Regions from separate parts of the Bacillus sp. SRI_025 genome, predicted to be linked through region 1. Evidence: riboswitches for the same ligand, from Rfam matches in the RefSeq annotation. Region 1 holds a riboswitch; each other region holds the start of a gene.

Region 1 (4,963 bases):
GAAGATTGTGATCGAAGCTGAAAAAGAACATGTCATCATTAAAGTAGCGGATACAGGTGAAGGCATACCAGAAGAGATGTTAAAGCACATCTTCCTCCCCTTTATTACGTCGAAGGAAAAAGGCACGGGTCTTGGGCTTGTCGTGTGTAAACGAATCATTTCGATGTATGGCGGAACAATTGATATTCATAGCGAAGTGAATAAAGGAACGACTGTTATGATCATGCTTCCTTCTGCTCACTCAGCATAGCTGAAGATGTCAGCCGGTTTTGCTTATGCAAGACCGGTTTTTCATGTCAATAAGAGGGGCGGTTCACAGATAAAAGACTCATTTGAGACACAAGATCATGAAAGGAGGGGGCAGATTGTTTCTCATGAAAAAGAAGATGCTGATACTCATTCATCAGGTTGTCCAGTTCTTGACTATATTTAATTGTCATCTCACCAGTGTACCCTTCCACTTGAGCAGCTTCTACCATCTGTTTTCTCTTCTCATCAATGGACATCAGCAATTGTTCTTTCCTTACATAAATATTCATGATCTCAGCTCCCGCAATGATTTCGACTGTCTATGCTCAAAATGATCCGACACCAAAATTATACTTTATTTGTAAATTAAATTAAATATGCTTATTTTATTTAATTTTTTACAGCCTAAAGACCTTTTACCCAATCAAATTTGGGGGTAAACTTCAAATTTGGACAGGACTGTCACATTGATTAAACAGAATTTTATCCTATACAGAAGATCAAAATCAACTATTTTCTTTCACATTTTATGTCTAATTTCCTAAAAAAAAGCTGATCTTCCGCCTCATGCGGAATGATCAGCTCTATCATTAAACCGTTTCTTCCTCGTAAATTGGCACCCAGCCCTCAGTTGTGACAAATATGCGAACTGCGACCACTTTGCGATCCTCTTGAAGTGTAAAGTAATGACGGATGTTTGGCGGAACAGAAATTAAATCACCTGGGTTCAATCTTACATCAAAAAAGACGCCATCCTTGCCTTGAATAGCAAAGATTCCGTGCCCGCTCACAATAAAGCGTACTTCATCATCTGTATGGTGATGCTCACGTTTAAAGTTTTGGAGCAGCTCATCAAGATTTGGCGTGGCATCAGATAATGAAATCACATCCTGCGCTTTGTACCCTCTTTTTTCAGAAATACTTTGGATTTCCTTTTGGAAAACAGTCAAAATCTCTTCCTTTTCCTCATCGGTTAAATCATACTTTTCTGATAAACGGTTTGGCAGCTTTTCAATATCCCAATGCTCATAAATAACCCCTTGGTTTTCTAAATATGATGCAACCTCTTGCTCGTTCTCAAGTAATGTGTTCTCTTCATTGTGAATCAAAATCGTCGCCATGTGCTTTTCCTCCTTTTTATCTTACAAGCTGCTGTTGATACAGCGCTAATTTTAAGTGATAGCTAAATAAAAATTCATATGCTTCTAATACTCGTTTTGCTTCAAAGGCTGTTTTTCCCCAGACCGTGATGCCATGATTGCGAATGAGTACAGCACCAGATGACGCCTCTAGTGTCAGATGTTTGGCAAATTGCTCTGCAAGATGCGGAATATGAGCTGGATTTTCAATAATCGGAATCGACACTTCTGCATCCTCTTCCCAATAACCAAGCGCTTTGATGATTTCGTTGCCTTTAAAACGAATCTCTCCCTTATCCCCATACAGCTCTGACATCACATTATTATCAATGGTGTGGACATGGAGACAGCAGCCTGCTTTCGTCCGTTCATACACGTACGTGTGAAGCAGTGTTTCAGCTGATGGCCTAAGCGTCTCGTTCGGATCATGGGGCTGGCCTGCCGCATTTACTAGCACAAAATCTTCATTTGTTTCTTTTCGTTTATCTTTGCCGCTTGCCGTCACCAAAAACGTGATTGGATCATCCGACACCTTGATCGATAAATTACCGCTTGTTCCGAAAAACCAGTCTCTTTGGGCCAGTTCACGTTTAACGTCTGCTAGCTCCTGCCAGCGTTTGCTCTTTGCGTCTGCCATTCCTTCACTTCCTTTATTTGAACAAATTGCGCGTGTAGATCAACAAATGTGTCAAACTCCTTATGTACGAGCCCGAGCTCTTGACATTCATTGAGCAAGTAGTCGCGCGCAAACGTAAGATCTGCATGTTTCGCCGCCTCCACATCAGTCACTGAATCTCCGATCATGATGATGAAATCATCCTCATGAGTCAGGTTTCGAATGATTGAGGGCTTGCAGCATCCGCATCCATTTTGACATTGCGTATCGCAGGCATGCGGCCATTCAATCTGAATATGCTCTTCCCCAAATGATGCATGATTGCAATAAATATCGTCTCGATCGACAATGCCTTCGAGGATGGGGTAGACAAAAAAGTCCATCCCCCCACTAAGTACATAGAAAGGAATGTCTGCTTTTTTTACCTCATCCACAAATTCCTTAAATCCTTCTCGAATCTCTGTATCCTCTAAAATAAATGATTGAATGGCTTCCTTCTGATCACTTGTCAGTAATTGAAACATCTGCCCGACGCCTTCTTGAATGGTAATTTCCTTTGACAGGACACCATCCTTCAGTTTCGTCCATTCACTCGGTGCAAACTGTTTCATGATGCGGATGATATTATCATTTTTTGTAATTGTTCCATCAAAATCACAACACACAATTGGTTTTTTCATTATTCTGCTACCCTTCCCCAAAGATCAAGTGCCGCTTTTAAGTCTTGGCAGGAAGCCGCCTTATCTTGGATAGACTCTTCCTGTATAACGGCATCAATGATCGAACGAAATGCCTTCCCTCCGCCGATGGCTCCCCGCGGATGTCCGTGAATGCCTCCACCTGCGTTAATCACATGATCAATTCCAAAATCTTTGATCAATACTGGAACCATTCCTGGATGAATGCCTGCTGACGGGACAGGGAATGTTTTTTGAACCGTATCCTCTTTCACGCAAGCTTCATAGATTCCAAGGGCATCCTTTTTCGGAAGTGCAACCGATCCATAAGGTGAGGGAAAGAGGCTCAGATCAGCGCCAGCATATCGGTTTAATTTGCCTAAAAGAAGAGAATGCGAGAATCCATATTCAGTAGAGGATGTCAATGCACCACTCACTGCGGGATGCGCCATAATAGGCAGTGGAATATCTGGATCCTCAGCTAAGCTTTGCATGACATCAAGACCGTAAGCAAAGACATTGAATAAGAGCGCATCTGCTCCAAGTTCAGCGGCCTTTCTCGCTCGATCCCTCAGGTCAAAGGTTCTGCCCGTTAAATTGACAGCATACAGCGTGCGGTGTCCTGTCTCTTCATAGATTTCTTTTAAAATCTCTTTTCCTTCTTTGATTCGCTCTTCAAAAGGAGCTAATGGACTTTCAAATAAAATTTCATCGTCTTTGATGAGGTCAACCTCGCCTAATGCCTGTAAACGGAGCTGCTCTTTTAAATCCTGCATATCACGGCCGATAACACCTTTAAAAATACTCATCAATAATGGACGATCAAATACATTTACCTTATTTCGTATGCCATCAATTCCAAATGCCGGTCCTGGCAGGCTTTTTTTAAATTCTTCAGAAAATTGGATATCGACTAGCTTCACTTTTCCGTCTAGTGAAAGCTTTCCAAAAATCGTCGTGAAAACAGCTGGTAAATCTGCTGAAAAGTTTGCCTCAGGATAAGCAATGGTCACCTCTGATTGATAAAGGCCATTTTCGGCTGGAGCAGCCTTTTCTAATACTTTTTCAACTCGGCCTTTATGCTTTTGAAGCTGCTCCTTTTTGAGCTGAGGCAAATCCGTCCATGATCCAACTGTTAAACCAAGCGCGATCTGCTCCGCTTTTCGATTTATTTGTTCATCCTCTCGATGTGTTAATACGTATGTTGCCAGTAATTCACTCACTAGGAATCCCCTTTCGATTGCATCATGCATATGTTCAATAAAAAAACCTCTTCAAGTGCTTCTTGAGCGCCTTAAAGAGGTTATTTCGTGTTATTCATCCGAATCTTATCTCTCAGCGCTTGCTGCAAGAATTAGCACCGTGCTTCATGGAAGTCGGTTGCCGGGCTTCATTGGGCTAGTCCCTCTGCCTACTCTTGATAAGAATATTCAATTTTCTTAAATATTGCCTGAATTATCGCACCATTTTTTTATGTTGTCAATGGCTTTTTTTCAAACAGCTTCAAGGCAGCGATGCGCTGAGCAGCTTCTTGTAACCGCTCCTCGCTTGTTAGAAGCCCTACTCTCACGTACCCTTCACCGTGAGCACCAAAGCCATTACCTGGCGCTACAACAACATGCGCTTTTTCTAATAATAAATCAGAAAAGGCTTCAGATGTATATCCTTCTGGCACCTTTAACCAAGCAAAAAATGATCCCTTTGGAGCACTGACTTCCCAGCCAATTTCTTTGCAGGCAGCTATCCACACATTCCGTCTTTTCTCATATCGGTCATTTTGCACCCGTACGCACGTTTGATCGCTTAATAGGGCTTCCGCTGCTGCATCTTGCGTGGCTTTAAACAACGAGACAAACAAATGATCCTGATAAAGCTCAATCGCTTCAATAACAGACGGATTACCTGCTGCAAATCCTACTCTCCACCCTGCCATATTGTACGTTTTAGACAATGTGTAAATTTCTATTCCCGTCTCTTTCGCTCCATCTACTTGCAGAAAGCTGATCGGCTTTTCTCCATCAAATCCAATGCCGCCATATGCAAAATCATGAACAACACAAAGCTTGTGATCTTTCGCAAATGTCACGGTTTCTTCAAAAAATGAACGGCTTGCCGTAGCCCCCGTCGGATTGTTGGGGTAATTTAAGTACATTAATTTCGCCTTTTTCTTATCATCCTCAGGCAGCAAATCGTAGTCAGGTAAAAAATCATTTTTTTCAAGAAGTGGCATGGTCACCATATGAGCTCCAGCAAGTACAGCACCTGACCAATAATCAGGATAA
Region 2 (4,963 bases), 200 kb from region 1:
CTCTAGATTTTGTTTATACGCTTCTTCTGCTCTTTTATTCATCGTATGCACATCGTTTAAAACGCCATCAATTCTTGCTGCCACACGTCTTGCATCCGAGGCGTTTTTTTCGCCAATGGCATTGTTGGCTTCTTTGGTCCACGTGTCATATTTTGAATTTAACCTTGTTAATGCCTCTTTGTTCAAATTTCCAGCATGCTTGTTTAACGTTTGCAGCTGTTTTTTTGCTGTAGAAATATCGTTTTGAACGATCTCTAGCTGTTCATCTGAAAGTGTCATCGAATAATTGGTCATCGCTTGCTCGACACTTTCAAAGCTTGCCTTCGTTTTTTGTACGTTTAATAAGGTTTGGACATCTGCTTCATTTGATGATTGGATCTTTGTCATGCTGACAATGATAAAGGCGATGACGCCAACTGCTAAAAGAAGTGAGATAAGTGAGTTGAGTAAAATTTTGACGCGTAAACTCATGATGCGCCCCCCTCTTCTTTTAGAAGCGTCTGCTTCAGACCATTTAATTTTTTGGTCAGTGTCTCAGCATTTTTTAAGATCCGGATTTTTGCCATATCGATTCCATCATTGCTTAAGTCATAGACAACATGACCGCTTTTAATTTGATTGTTCTTGACGACCTGTTCGCTGAATTGATAAACCACTTCATCGACTTTTTTCACCATAGATGAAATCACAGCTTTTTCCGCAGTATAGTACTGATCGCTGTCCACACCAATGGCATATTTGCCTTGCGATTGCGCTTCTTTTAATACACCAACACCTGAATAACCGGCTGCGGCATATAAAACGTCTGCTTTCTTTTTGATCATATCTTTGGCTATTTTACCGCCCTTGCCTGCATCACTAAATGTACCTGCATAGGTAGATAAGATTTTGATTTTTGGATTGACTGATTTGGCGCCTTTTTGAAACCCTTTTTCAAAACGATGAATGACGTCTGCATCAACACCGCCAACAAATCCAATGACATCGCTTTTTGTTGTCATCGCAGCAAGTGCACCTGCTAAATAGCTGCCTTCCTCTTCTTTAAACGTCACAGAGGTCACATTTTTCAGCTCAGATACGGCATCGATCAGAAGAAACTGCTTCTTCGGATATTTCTTTGCGACTTTTTCTAGGTCTTCTTGCATACTAAAACCTACACCGATAATGAGATCATTACCATCTTTTACGAGTTCTGTCAGCCCTTTTTCATATGTATCAGTTTCTGCAATTTCTCTATAATCAAATTCAATGCCAAGCTCATCACGTGCTTTTTCTAATCCTTTAAATGATGAATCGTTAAATGATTGATCACCAAGACCATCATCTGTGAGCATAACGCCAATATGCTTCGCAGTTGATTTTGGCGACCCCTCCTGTTGATTACCGCATGCGGCGAGCACCATAAGCATGGCTGCCATCAGAAGCAATGAAATCTTCACTTTCATCCAAAAACACACTCCTTTTATCATCCTTACTCCTTTTTTATCGGATTTGAGGGGCGTTGTTTCAATGCTATAGTGAAGGTTTTCATGACTTTTTTCATAGAAAAAATCCATTATTTAAGACAAAAATAAAAAAGTGAGCAAATGCTCACTTTTAGATCATTGACAAAGGGCTAAAACGAACTTTATTTTAGAACTTTGTCTTCTTTTCAGCGTGACCTGAAAACCTTTGCAGCCCTAGGAAGGACGAGTACCGGAGCGGAGCGAATTGAGTATTCGTGAGCACCGGCACGCAGGACTGACACCGAATGCGAGGGTTTGTCTGCACGCTGAAGTGAGCAAATGCTCACTTTTTCTCGTATGTCCAGCCTTCTTTTTGGTAAACGAGATCATTTTTCATCAGATGACCTAGTGCTCGTTTAAAGGCGGCTTTGCTCATTTGAAATCTTTCGCGGATATCCTCTGGATCACTTTTGTCTCCGTAAGGCATGGCGCCGTTTCTTGTTCTCATATAGGTTAAAATTTCTTCTGCATCGACAGATAATGCATCCTGTTTTCTAGGAAGCAGAGAAACGTTCACGGTTCCATCCTCTTTCACTGCAATAACGCGTCCTGTAACGGTCGATCCTAGTCTTGGCTCTTCCTTTCGTTCCGTGCGGTGAATAAACCCTCGCACACCTGTATCTGTCAACATAAAAGAACCTGTCGCAATTAAACGATAGATTGTTCCAGTAATTTCTTTGTTCATTAAGGTTTCTGGTGCCTCAGTAAACAATTCACTGATCACGTCTTCTGTGGCTGGTTTTGCGAACATTCTGCCGTAACTTGTGACTTTCAGCATACAGTAGAGTTTGTCTCCTTTTTTCGGCCATGCTTCCTCAAATGGCGGGAGGTGTTCTGTTGCCACAAGTGCATCCTTTGACAGTCCAACATCGACAAATGCGCCCATGTCTTCTACCACGTCTACAACTTCTACCCAGCCATATGTATGTGCGTTAATTGTAGGAATTTTCATTGTGGCAGCGAGTCTTTCTTCATGATCTACATATAAATAAACCTCTACTTCATCTCGGTCATCAAGATCCTCTGTCATTTCACTGCGGTGCAGGAGAACCGAATCTTCACCATCTGTCAAAAAGTAGCCGTATTCCATTTCGTTCTCTATTTGCAAGGTCAGTTGCTCACCTGGTCTCATGTTCTCTTCCTTCCTATCTGCCCATAAAAGAGCGTTCGTTCATCTTTTGATTCACTTTATTCTACTATACTTCTCCCCGCATGAACATCTCTAGTTCTGTTAGCTAAAGTGGACAAACTGGTCACGATTTATACCGCAGCCGGCTGAACTCTTTGCCTCAACTCTTCGATAAAGTTTCTTCTTCGCCTATTGGCATGATAAAATAGACGCAATATCAATACTTGGAGGTCATGTGTGATGGCAAAAGAAAGCTCATTTGACATTGTATCGAAAGTCGAACTGCCTGAGGTGCAAAACGCTGTTCAAGCAGCGCTGAAAGAAATTAAAAACCGTTATGATTTTAAAGGAAGTAAAAGTGATATTTCTCTCGAAAAAGAAGAACTTGTTCTCATTTCTGATGATGACTTCAAGCTTGAGCAGCTAAAAGATGTACTTGTGACAAAGCTGATCAAACGAAATGTGCCAACTAAAAACATCGATTACGGAAAAACCGAGCATGCCCTTGGCGGTACAGTACGCCAGCGTGCGAAGCTGATCAGCGGGATTGATCAAGACAACGCTAAAAAGATCAACGCACTCATCAAGCAGTCTGGCATCAAAGTGAAATCACAATTTCAGGATGACCAAGTGCGTGTGACAGGGAAAAATAAAGATGATTTACAAGAGGTTATTTCTCTTATGCGTAAGGCTGATTTGCCGATTGATGTCCAATTTATAAATTTTCGATAAATTTCAAATTTTCCATTGATTATTTCTGCATTTTTCGTTACAGTTGATGGAAGTTCAATTCATTGACATGTTCATATTGCTTTCTTATCAAGAGAGGCAGAGGGACTGGCCCTGTGAAGCCTCAGCAACCGGTGTAGTAGAAATCTATTTTCTATGACCAAGGTGCTAAATCCAGCAAGCAACTGCTTGGAAGATAAGGAGAAGAATTACGATACAGCCAAAAAGTCTTCTTCTTATCAGAAGGCTTTTTTTGTTACATAGAAATAAGGAGGAATACAATGGGCCTATTACAAGACTTACAAAATCGCGTGCTGATAGCTGATGGAGCGATGGGAACACTTTTATACTCTTACGGCATTGACCGCTGTTTTGAAGAATTAAATTTATCGAAAGAGGATGAAGTGAAACGCGTGCACGAAGCATATGTGCAGGCAGGCGCTGACATCATCCAAACGAACACATACGGTGCGAATTATATTAAACTGTCCCGCTACGGCTTAGAGGAAGAAACGAAACGCATCAATACAAAAGCGGTACAAATTGCAAAAGCAGCCGCTGGCTCCGCTTATGTTCTCGGAACAATTGGCGGCATTCGAACGTTTAACAAAAATGCCTACTCTATAGAAGAAATCAAACGAAGCTTTAGAGAGCAGCTGTACATCCTATTAAATGAAGAGCCTGACGGATTATTGCTTGAAACGTATTATGACATAGAAGAAGCGAAGGCTGTTCTCCAAATTGCTCGCAAAGAAACGACTCTCCCGATTGTCATGAATGTCTCTATGCATGAACAAGGCGTTTTGCAGGATGGTACCCCGCTGAAGGATGGTTTATCTGAGTTATCATCTCTTGGTGCAGATGTCGTCGGCATCAACTGCAGGCTGGGCCCTTATCACATGATTCAGGCACTCGAAGGCGTTCCACTTTTAGAAAATTCGCATTTATCAGTCTATCCTAACAGCAGTCTCCCCTCTCTTGAAGAAGGCAGACTCGTCTATGATACAGATAACGATTATTTCCGAAAAAGTGCACTTGAATTTAGAAATCAGGGCGCACGCATTATCGGAGGCTGCTGTGGAACAACACCTCAGCATATTAGCGCAATGGCTGAAGCGATCAAAGATTTAGCACCGATCACTGAAAAAGAAGTGAAAGTGTTAAAAGAAGAAATCATTTCCATCCAAGATCAGCGCACTGAGCCAGGTCTTGATGAGCTGGCTGTGGAAAAACGATCGATTATCGTAGAGCTCGATCCGCCGAAGAAGCTGAACTTCGAAAAATTTCTCGTTGCTGCAAATGAATTAAAGAATGCTGGCATTGATGCGTTAACGTTAGCCGATAATTCTCTTGCGACTCCGCGCATTAGCAATGTCGCTTGCGGCGCATTATTAAAGCAGCAGCTTGATATGCGTTCTCTTGTTCATATCACATGCCGCGACCGTAATTTGATTGGGTTACAATCCCATTTAATGGGGCTCGATACTCTTGGATTAACCGATATTTTAGCGATCACAGGCGATCCATCTAAAATTGGAGACTTCCCAGGTGCAACATCTGTGTATGATTTAACCTCCTTTGATTTGATTCGTCTCATCAA
Region 3 (4,963 bases), on a different contig from region 1:
ACGAAGACATTTTAAGAAACCATACAGTTGACTATATTGGCTTCAGTTATTATATGAGTTTTGTAACGAGTACAGATCCAAAGGTCCTTGAACAAGTTACTGGCGGTAACCTATTTGAAGGTGTGAAAAACCCTTATCTAGAAGCAAGTGATTGGGGCTGGCAAATTGATCCGAAAGGACTTCGTACAACACTGAATCAACTGTATGACCGCTATCAAAAACCATTGTTTATCGTAGAAAATGGATTGGGTGCTGTCGATCAAGTAGAAGAAGACGGATCAATTCAAGACGATTACCGAATTGATTACCTCAGAAGTCATTTGCTAGAGGCGAGAGAAGCCATCGCAGACGGAGTAGACCTGATCGGTTATACAAGCTGGGGCCCAATTGACCTAGTCAGCGCATCAACGGCTGAAATGAAAAAACGCTATGGCTTCATTTATGTCGACCGTGATAACGAAGGAAACGGTACATTAGATAGAAAGAAAAAGAAAAGCTTCGATTGGTATAAACAAGTGATTGCGACGAATGGAGATCATTTAGACGCTTAACAAAAAGAGACAAACCGCTCATACGGCGGTTTGTCTTTTTTTCGTCAAAGGGACTAAGAAGTCCACACTTGATCAGCAATCTCAATCACATGACGCAGTTTTTCCCATTGCTGTTCTTCTGTTAACAGGTTGCCTTCCTCTGTTGAGGCGAATCCGCATTGTGGACTCAAACAAATTTGGTTAATGTCCACATATTGAGCCGCTTCCTCAATGCGTTTTTTAATCTGTTCAACTGGCTCAAGCTCACCGTATTTTGAAGTGACAAGGCCTAGTACGATTTGAAGGTTTGGGTTCTTCACATATCGAAGAGGCTCAAATCCGCCAGAACGATCGTCGTCGAATTCTAAAAAGAGACCATCAAGATCTAAGCCGGCGAAAATTGTTTCTGCCGCTGCTTCGTAACCACCTTCAGCAGCCCAAGTTGATTTAAAGTTACCGCGGCAAATGTGCATAGTAATCACCAAATCCTCTGGGCGATCGGCAACAGCTTCATTGATTGTCTTCGCAAACGACTCACGAAGTTCATCCTCTTCACGGCCAAAGGCTTTGATTTGCTCGTGACCTTTTTCAGAAAAGAACACGGCCCATGCCGTATCATCCAGCTGCAAGTAGCGGCAGCCTGCATCATAAAAAGCACGGATGGCTTTCTTATACGCCTGTGCCACATCATGGTGGAATTCCTCTAAGCTGTCATACACTCCTTCTTCAAGCTTTCCACGGAAAAAGAGCATATTCGGACTTGGAATCGTCATTTTAGCCGTATGATCACCAGCGACGCTGTGAAGGAAACGATAATCCTCCAACATTGGATGATCTGTAAAATCGATCTTGCCTGTTACCTTGATCCCTCTTGCTTTTGTCGTCGTGTTATGGAATTGAATGCCCTGATCTGCTTCAAATCCTTCAACCCCATCGAGTCCTTCCAGAAAGTCAAAATGCCACCATGCACGTCTGAACTCACCATCTGTGACAACCTCTAACCCAATTTCTTTTTGCTTCTCTACAATACGTGTAATTTCTTCGTTTTCAATTTGTCGGAGCTGCTCTGCTGTCAGCGTACCGTCTGCTTTTTGCTTGCGTGCTTCCTTGATGCGTTCTGAACGAAGTAAGCTTCCTACTTGATCTGCGCGGTATGGCGGTTTCGTTGTTTTCCTTCCAATGGTTTGTACTTGTGTCATGCTGAATCCCTTCTTTCTTCAGGTTAAAAAATCAAATAAAAAAGCTCTTCCTTGGATAAGGAAGAGCATCATATACTGTGAGAACTCTGCCTTATCTTCAAACAAGCATCTGCTTGCTTAAGGAATTAGCACCATTCTGTTCCTAGGAACAGCGGTTGCCGGGTTTCACAGGGCCAGTCCCTCCACCACTCTTAATAAGGTTACCTTTTGATTCAATTTTCTTAATAAACACAATTATTCAACGTTTTTAGGGAAAAGTCAATGGTTTTTACAATTTAATTTCCTACATGAACAAATCAGCAACAAGAACACCAGCAAGTCCGACAAGTGAAAGCACGGTGACCATCAATGTCCACGTTTTAAAGGTTTGAGCCATTGATAGGTTAAAGTATTCTTTATAAATCCAGAAACCCGCATCATTCACATGAGAGAACGTGATACTGCCGGCACCTGTTGCGATCACCATTAATTCAGGGCTGACACCCGTCAGGCCAATCAGTGGTGCAGAAATGCCAGCTGCCGTGAGACCGGCGACAGTCGCTGATCCTAAAGAGACACGAAGGACAGCAGCAATGAGCCAAGTCAGAAGCAGGGGAGAAAGTGTGCTTCCTTGCATGATCCCTGCAATGTATTGATCGACGCCGCTATCAATGAGCACCTGTTTAAAGGCGCCTCCGCCCGCAATAATTAATAAAATCATGGCAATAGAGCCGATAGAATCCGCGATGGACTTCATTACGTCCTGCATGCTCTTTCCTCTTCCAAGCCCAAACGTGTAGATGGCAAGCAGCACTGAGATTAATAGTGCAATCGCCGGTTCGCCTAAAAACTCAGCGGTAGGCAGCAATGGGGAGGAAGGGAAGAAAATTTCTAGAAATGCTCTGAAAGTCATAAGCAATACAGGCAAAACAGCGGTGAAAATGCTAATGCCGAAACTAGGCATTTCTTCTTCTGTGAATTCCTTTGGATTAAATAAGTTCTTTGGGATATGTGCGTGCAACTGGTCTTTTTTAAATAGTTTTGTAAACAGAAGTCCACCTACTAAAACAGCAGGAATCGCTAAAATAATCCCAACCAATAAGGTTTGTCCCATGTTTGCTTGAAAGACATTCGCAATGGCAGTCGGCCCTGGGTGAGGAGGGAGGAAGCCATGTGTGGTGATGAGAGCAGCGACAAGCGGCATGCCCACATACAGCACAGGAAGTCTTGCAGCCTGAGCGATCGTAAAGACTAATGGAATTAAAATAATGAATCCGGTTTCATAAAATAGAGCAATTCCAATCACAAATCCAGTCAGCATCGTCGCCCATTGGATTTTTCCGATGCCAAATCGGTCAATGAGTGTCATCGCGATACGCTGAGCACCGCCAGAATCAGCCATCAATTTTCCAAGCATCGCTCCAAAACCGAGAACGAGTGCCAGGTGTCCAAGCGTACTTCCAAGTCCTTTTTCGACGGAAGCAATCGCTTCTAGTGGTGTCATCCCTTCTAACACAGCAACAATTAAAGAGACAATAATCAAAGAAATGAAAGCGTTTAACTTAAAGACAACCATGAGTAAAAGCAATAACAAAACGCCAAGTCCAATAAACACTAACGACATGATCTTTCCTCCTTTGTGGTACATAAGGGGGCGCAAACACCCCCTATGCCTTATCCTTCAAGTATGTCTACAGCTTCTTTTAACGTATCCTTTGACCCAACATTTCCCGGGAAAATCACATAAGACATGAAAGGGAATTTACTTTCTTCTCCTGTTTGCCAAACAGGGATCCCTGGTTTGATTTGACCTGCCACGGTCGCACGTCTCACGCTAAGTCCTCTTGTCCCAATATCGCTGGAGGTAATTCCGCCTTTGGCAATGAGATACTTAGGACGAATGGTGAGGCGCTGGACAATACTTGTTACAGCATCACTAATCTGTACAGAGAGCTTTAATTCTTCCTCTTGGCGATCATCCCCAAGATCAAGCCGTTCTCTTCTTGTATAAACAGCCACAGATTGACCTGCTACCAACAGTGCTTCAGTTTGCTGAATGACACGGTCAATTTCTTTGCGAAAGGCATCAGGCTCTAACACGAGGTGGGTATTAAATTCAATAAAAGCCATCTCTTTATTTTGCTCAAGCGCTTTTAATTGTTCTGTTGTTTTTTTCACATGAGAACCGATCATAATGAGACCACCATGAGGGCTTTCTTCTTGTATCAAGTCACCTCTTGTTAATAAGGCCTGATCCCCTATACCGCCAAGTACTTTTGTGAGCGCGGCCGCACTTCTGAACATCAGCTGCTGTCCTGCTTGAATGGCTTCAATGAGAGCGGTGACAAAGACTTTGACATCGTCATAGTCCACTGCGTTTACAACCACCTTTTTGAAATCCTTCACACCCATGATCTGTTGTTTGATTTGATCGATGCGTAAAGCCCGCAGATCAGCTAACGAAATGTAGGTTGTGTTCTCTTTTGTGAACAATCCCTCTGACTTTTCTTCAATCCATTCTCCTAGATGAGAGGATTGAAAGCCGAATGTACGGTCTCTTGCAAATTCTGTATCACCAGCAGGAATTAATTCGTGTCCTTCCTGTACGTAATGAGTATTGTCGATCGTAAAGCGTCCGCCTTCTTGGAAAAAAGGAAGAAGGATTTCTCCATCGAACTGGCGGGAGCTTTGCTGTTCAATGGTCGTTTTGAGTACTTCAGTTTCAAGCGGAAAGTGTCCGCGAAGAGTAGAATCTCCTCGGCTTACAATGATGAATTCCTGATTAAGCCGTTCAGCCACCTTTACAATGGTTGCAGCAATGGTTTCGTGCGCAGCGGCAGTTTCTTTCTCTGTCATACTGCGAGAATTGGTCAGTATAAAGAACATGCGGCTGTCTTCAAGAAAACCAGCCTCAATGCTTTCTTCTGACCAATCGGTGAAAACAGAGACGCCATGTACGGTTTGAATCCCTGTTGGATCATCGTCTAATACAATGACTTTATGCTGAAAGCTGCTCAGTGCTTGTTCGTATGCTGATTGAATGGCCTTTGAATCTGCTTTTGGAATGGCATTCAGTATGTCAGTGCTTTGCTTCATGATCATCTCATCCTTTCTTTACTTCGACATGAGCCATTTTTTCGTAATATTGAACGATGCCGCCATGATCAAGCCCGGATTTTCCGTCCGCTTTGAGGGCGTGGAAGATTTCAAGCAGCTGGCTAGAAAGGGGAAGAGGAACACCGATATCATGAGCAG
Region 4 (4,963 bases), on a different contig from region 1:
TTCCGACAATAAAATGGGTGCAGCCATAATTTTTACGAACAAGCGCGTGAAATATCGCTTCTTTTGGTCCAGCATAACGCATTGCAGCAGGAAAAACACCTAAAAAGACGCGGTCTTTTGGATAATAACCATTCAATAACACTTGATAGCTTTTCATTCTCACATCTGCCGGGATATCGTCAGATTTTGTTTCACCGACAAGCGGATTTAAAAATAAACCATCGACCGTTTCTAATGCTGTTTTTTGAATATATTCATGCGCACGATGAACCGGGTTTCTCGTTTGGAAACCAACAATGGTTTTCCAGCCATTTTCTTTAAAATGGCGTCTTGTTTCTTCTGGCTCATACGTAAATTGAGGGAATGGTTTTTCACTGCGTTTCGTCAGTGTAATTTTCCCGCCAATGTAAGTATCACCGCGTTCAAATAATTTTTTCACGCCTGGATGATTGCGGTCATCAGTTTTATAGATATTTACCGCTTCTTTTTCCTTATCTGGTGTGTATTGATCCTCTACTTCAATGACCCCATATACAGTTCCATTATAGGATAAGCGTACGATATCGCCTTGATGGATTTCCGCCGCCTTTTCTTTTGTCACTGGCAGTGTAATAGGAAGAGACCAAACGACACCACTTGCTAGCCGCATACTGCTCACAACTGCTTCATAATCAGCTTTTGTTAAAAACCCTTCAATTGGACTATATCCGCCAATTGCAATGAGTTCAAGGTCTGCAAAGGAGATCGCATCTAGTTCAATTTCCTTTGCAGCTGTGCTGAGATCATATTCTTCATTTACTCGATTAATTAATACGCCACCATGTGGTGTTAAACTCATTTGTTCATCTTCCTCTCAATGTTCATATTTATTAGATGTTAATAGTCGGATTTGTGATTAAATCCCGCCGCCCTGTTCATGAATAGAGCTGCTCTCATTTTTGACTGCCTTCATCAGACTCAGCGCACCAAGTGAGGCAAGCAGTACACTCATCATGATAAAGATAGAGTAATAGTCTCCTTTTAAGAAAAGGCTCACCAGCAAATACGATAGGCTGAGTGATAAGAAGGGTGACACCACCCACACTTTCAGCATTTTTTTCACAACATGTTTGTGAAAAATGTTTGGCCCGCCTTTTGCCATTCCAAGCCCGATAATAGACGAGGAGGTGATTTGCGTAAGCGGAACAGGCAGCCCAAAAATAGAGCTGACGATGACAAGCCCAGCACCGGTACTCGAAAGTAAAATCCCTTCGCCTGTTTGATAGCGGGTGATTTTCTTTCCGTTTGTTTCTAGTACCCTTCTCCCAAGCAAAAGGGCACCAAGTGCAACAAAGATCCCGCCGTAAAGAGTTCCTTGCCCGACTGACAAAACGCCTGACGCGACAAGCGGGCCGACCGCATTTGCGACATTGTTCATACCAGCTGAAAACGCCTCTAGAAATCCGCTGAGGATTAATACGACAGATAAAATAGCTGTGCCTTTTTTAGACAGCTTCCGTTTAGGGAACATTCTGATGATTTTGACGACAGCAAAGGTAAAAAGAAAGGCGAAAATCGGGATGATCACCCAAAATGCCACAATCACTAAAATGGATTTCACAAACAATACTTTATACGCGACTGCCACACCAACCACAGCCCCTACTGTGACCTCACTTGTTGATAAAGGGATCGCCATCAGATTCGCTATAAAAAGTGATAGTGCAGCAGAACCAATGATAATACAAACGATTTCAAGTGTAATGACTGATTCTGGCATAATACCAGAGCTGATCGTTTTGACGACCTCACCGCCGCCAATCACTGAACCTGCTAAAATCCCAACTGCACAAACGCTGAGCGCATAAATGGGCTTTTGAATCGCACCTGACCCGTACGCAATGCCCATAGAAGCAGCTGCTCCGCTTGCGCCTATGTTTAAAGCAAAGAATAGACTAAATAAAATTGCGGCGATTTCCATACATTATGCTCCCTTACTCATGTAATCCGCACTCTGTCTTTGCTGTGCCTGACCATCTGCCAGAACGCAGATCATCTGCAGTAAATGCTGGCTGTGTACACGGTGCACAGCCGATACTTGGATATCCTTGGTCATGCAGCGGATTATAAGTAAGTTCCTCTCTAGATGCATATCTCCATATGTCCTTCCACGTCCAATGGATAAGCGGACATACTTTCACTGATTTGAATTTTTCATCCTTATTTAAGAAATTCGTCCCTGCTCGTTTTGGTGACTGCTCTCTTCTTAAACCGGAAAGCCATGCTGGATAACCAGATAGGGCTTCTTGCAAAGGAATGACCTTACGCATATGGCAGCAGCTTTGAGGATTTGTTTTCCATAATTGTTCACCGTGCTGCTCATTTTGCTGTTCAACCGTCAGCTCAGGCGTTTTCAGTTCAATGTCTAAGCCCGGGTATCTTTCCTTTACCGCATCAATTGTGTCGTATGTTTCTTTAAAATGCAGACCTGTATCTAAAAAGACAATTTTCGCATCTTTTTTTACTTTTGCAATCAGATCAATCAGAACGATGCCCTCAATCCCAAAGCTGCACGCATATACGAGCTGGTCACCATAATGACCGTACGCCCATTTCAGTACAGACAGGGCTCCTTTATACAAATCATCTTCTTGAAATGTAATGGACGGCTCTTGCCAATTTTCATAAGTTAACATGATTTCTCCCCTTCCGGAGTACAGCTCATATTGCTTTTATCCGCACTACTTCAATCTAATTTTTTCGTTCTTTTCCACTTGAATCACTTGACCGTCCTGAACAATTAACGTTATTGAACCGAATTTCATATCCCCAATCAGTTCTTGCATATGCTTTACTAAGTCCTCATCCTGATTTTGTTTCACTTCCATCTCCTCTTCCTCCTCACCGTTAAAATAAAAAAACTTTCTTTCAGTCCGAAAGAAAGATGAGGAAGCTCACGATTTCCTTATCTTTCAAAATAGAATCATTTTGCAGGAAGTAGCACCTTGCGAATCGCAGGTTGCCGGGTTTCATCGGGCCAGTCCCTCCACCTCTCTGGATAAGAGTTTCAATTTGTCTTAAATATTAACACAATTCAAACAAAAGTCAACCCGACTTTATTGATAGGATTAGTTTTTATTAAAATTTGAGTCTATTTTACTATTTTTACCTAAATAAAAAACTGTGCGGGCAGGCACAGTTTTTGTTAACGATGGGCTTTCACTTTTCAGACCGTTTCTTCCATCCAAGATTCTGAGGAAGGATCTTGTCTCCAGCGTTTTAGTTTGTTCATCGCAGCAGGCTCAATCGCTTTCAGTTCAAGTGCCACGTCTGTCAATGTGTCATAGTCTGTTAGGGTGACATATGGAATATTTTTTTCTTGAAAGGCTGCCGCTGCTTTTGGCAGTCCGTATGTGAAGATCGCGGCAACTCCTAGTACCTCGCAGCCCTCATCTTGAAGAGCAGCGACCACTTCAAGCACACTGCCTCCTGTGGAAATAAGGTCTTCTACGACGACAACCTTTTGGCCTTTTGATACGGCCCCTTCAATTTGATTTCCTTTTCCATGTGCTTTCGGCTTACTTCTGACATAACACATCGGGATGTTCAAGCGGTCTGCTGCTAATGCCGCATGAGGAATGCCTGCTGTTGCAGTACCCGCGACAACCTCTGCTCCCTTGAAATGAGTGAGAATTAAATCTTTTAGACCTTCAGCAATGTCGTGTCTCACTTCTGGATATGACAATGTCAGGCGGTTATCACAATAGATCGGTGATTTTATACCGCTCGCCCATGTAAACGGTTCGTCTGGTTTTAATGAGACCGCTTTGATTTGTAATAGATGTTTCGCGATTTTTGATTTCATCTGGCAGTCACTCCCACTCTTTCAAAATTTGATGATAGGCTTCTATTGGTTTATCAGCTTTTGTGATTGATCTTCCGACAACGATTTGTGAAACACCTTGCTCTTTTGCATAGGCCGGTGTCGCTACGCGCTGTTGGTCATCGGTTTGATCATTCGGTAAGCGAATTCCTGGCGTTACAGTGAGAAAGGATGGTGAAATATGTTCATGAAGTGCTTTAGATTCATGAACAGAGCAAACAACCCCGTCTAGCCCACTTTCATATGCTAATTGTCCGTACCGGATAACAGTCTCTTGCAACGGATGGTCAATGAGTAATTCGTTTCTCATCATGTCTTCTGACGTACTAGTCAGCTGGGTCACTGCAATAATGCCCGGGCGGCTTTGTCCAGCAGGAGTCCCGCTTTCAAGTCCCTCTAACGCAGCCTGCATCATCCGTTTCCCGCCAGCAGCATGCACATTGACCAAATCAACACCAAGTGCAGCAAGCCGGTTCATCGCTTTTTGCACAGTAGTTGGAATGTCATGTAATTTTAGATCAAGAAAAATGCGGCAATTTTTTTCTTTCAGCGCATCAAGGATGGCAGGTCCTTCTTGGTAAAACAGCTCCATGCCAACCTTTACGAATAATGGAGTGCTTTCAAAACGATCTAAAAAGGCGTGGGCCTCCTGTCCTGATGGAAAATCAAGCGCGATGATGGGCAAGTGCTTCATGTTTCCAGCTCCTTCCGATGCATTCCTCTACAGATGAATAACCATATGCTGCTAACACATTTGGCAGCTCTTCAATAATTTCTGGGCAAATAAATGGATTCACAAAATTGGCTGTGCCGACAGCTACTGCACTTGCACCTGCTAGTAAAAATTCAAGTACATCTTCAGCACTTTGCACTCCGCCCATCCCGATAATCGGAATAGAAACCGCTTGACTCACCTCGTGTACCATGCGCACAGCGACCGGTTTGACAGCTGGTCCTGATAATCCACCTGTTTTATTGGCAAGGATGGGTTTCCCAGTTTTTAAATCTAAACGCATACCGATTAATGTGTTAATCATGGTGAGTCCATCCGCTCCAGCAGCTTCAATCGCTTGAGCAATCTCCACAATATTGGCTACGTTA

What was found. Region 1 has a riboswitch for S-adenosylmethionine ahead of mtnW (2,3-diketo-5-methylthiopentyl-1-phosphate enolase). Riboswitches for the same ligand answer to the same signal wherever they lie in the genome.
Region 2: it holds a riboswitch for S-adenosylmethionine, as region 1 does, so the genes downstream of both, AC20OE_RS11280 (bifunctional homocysteine S-methyltransferase/methylenetetrahydrofolate reductase) here and mtnW (2,3-diketo-5-methylthiopentyl-1-phosphate enolase) in region 1, are expected to answer to the same signal.
Region 3: it holds a riboswitch for S-adenosylmethionine, as region 1 does, so the genes downstream of both, AC20OE_RS03830 (5-methyltetrahydropteroyltriglutamate--homocysteine S-methyltransferase) here and mtnW (2,3-diketo-5-methylthiopentyl-1-phosphate enolase) in region 1, are expected to answer to the same signal.
Region 4: it holds a riboswitch for S-adenosylmethionine, as region 1 does, so the genes downstream of both, AC20OE_RS12745 (DUF2292 domain-containing protein) here and mtnW (2,3-diketo-5-methylthiopentyl-1-phosphate enolase) in region 1, are expected to answer to the same signal.

The regions. Positions count from the first base shown of each region.
Region 1 covers NZ_JBYEGB010000003.1:104,656-109,618, forward strand. The annotation lists gene kinD (sporulation kinase KinD) at 1-250, shown strand, start outside; gene AC20OE_RS10185 (aspartyl-phosphate phosphatase Spo0E family protein) at 297-539, opposite strand; gene AC20OE_RS10190 (1,2-dihydroxy-3-keto-5-methylthiopentene dioxygenase) at 840-1,370, opposite strand; gene AC20OE_RS10195 (methylthioribulose 1-phosphate dehydratase) at 1,387-2,025, opposite strand; gene AC20OE_RS10200 (2-hydroxy-3-keto-5-methylthiopentenyl-1-phosphate phosphatase) at 1,989-2,684, opposite strand; gene mtnW (2,3-diketo-5-methylthiopentyl-1-phosphate enolase) at 2,684-3,904, opposite strand; SAM riboswitch class I at 4,007-4,108, opposite strand; gene AC20OE_RS10210 (pyridoxal phosphate-dependent aminotransferase) at 4,153-4,963, opposite strand, start outside.
Region 2 covers NZ_JBYEGB010000003.1:300,013-304,975, forward strand. The annotation lists gene AC20OE_RS11260 (methyl-accepting chemotaxis protein) at 1-471, opposite strand, end outside; gene AC20OE_RS11265 (BMP family lipoprotein) at 468-1,445, opposite strand; gene AC20OE_RS11270 (CvfB family protein) at 1,789-2,637, opposite strand; gene AC20OE_RS11275 (YajQ family cyclic di-GMP-binding protein) at 2,875-3,366, shown strand; SAM riboswitch class I at 3,448-3,566, shown strand; gene AC20OE_RS11280 (bifunctional homocysteine S-methyltransferase/methylenetetrahydrofolate reductase) at 3,645-4,963, shown strand, end outside.
Region 3 covers NZ_JBYEGB010000001.1:739,638-744,600, reverse strand. The annotation lists gene bglH (aryl-phospho-beta-d-glucosidase) at 1-551, shown strand, start outside; gene AC20OE_RS03830 (5-methyltetrahydropteroyltriglutamate--homocysteine S-methyltransferase) at 605-1,729, opposite strand; SAM riboswitch class I at 1,818-1,930, opposite strand; gene AC20OE_RS03825 (gluconate:H+ symporter) at 2,013-3,332, opposite strand; gene AC20OE_RS03820 (four-carbon acid sugar kinase family protein) at 3,383-4,804, opposite strand; gene garR (2-hydroxy-3-oxopropionate reductase) at 4,812-4,963, opposite strand, start outside.
Region 4 covers NZ_JBYEGB010000004.1:85,621-90,583, reverse strand. The annotation lists gene sat (sulfate adenylyltransferase) at 1-838, opposite strand, end outside; gene cysP (sulfate permease) at 896-1,960, opposite strand; gene AC20OE_RS12750 (phosphoadenylyl-sulfate reductase) at 1,974-2,675, opposite strand; gene AC20OE_RS12745 (DUF2292 domain-containing protein) at 2,721-2,825, opposite strand; SAM riboswitch class I at 2,942-3,044, opposite strand; gene pyrE (orotate phosphoribosyltransferase) at 3,206-3,844, opposite strand; gene pyrF (orotidine-5'-phosphate decarboxylase) at 3,852-4,556, opposite strand; gene AC20OE_RS12730 (dihydroorotate dehydrogenase) at 4,528-4,963, opposite strand, start outside.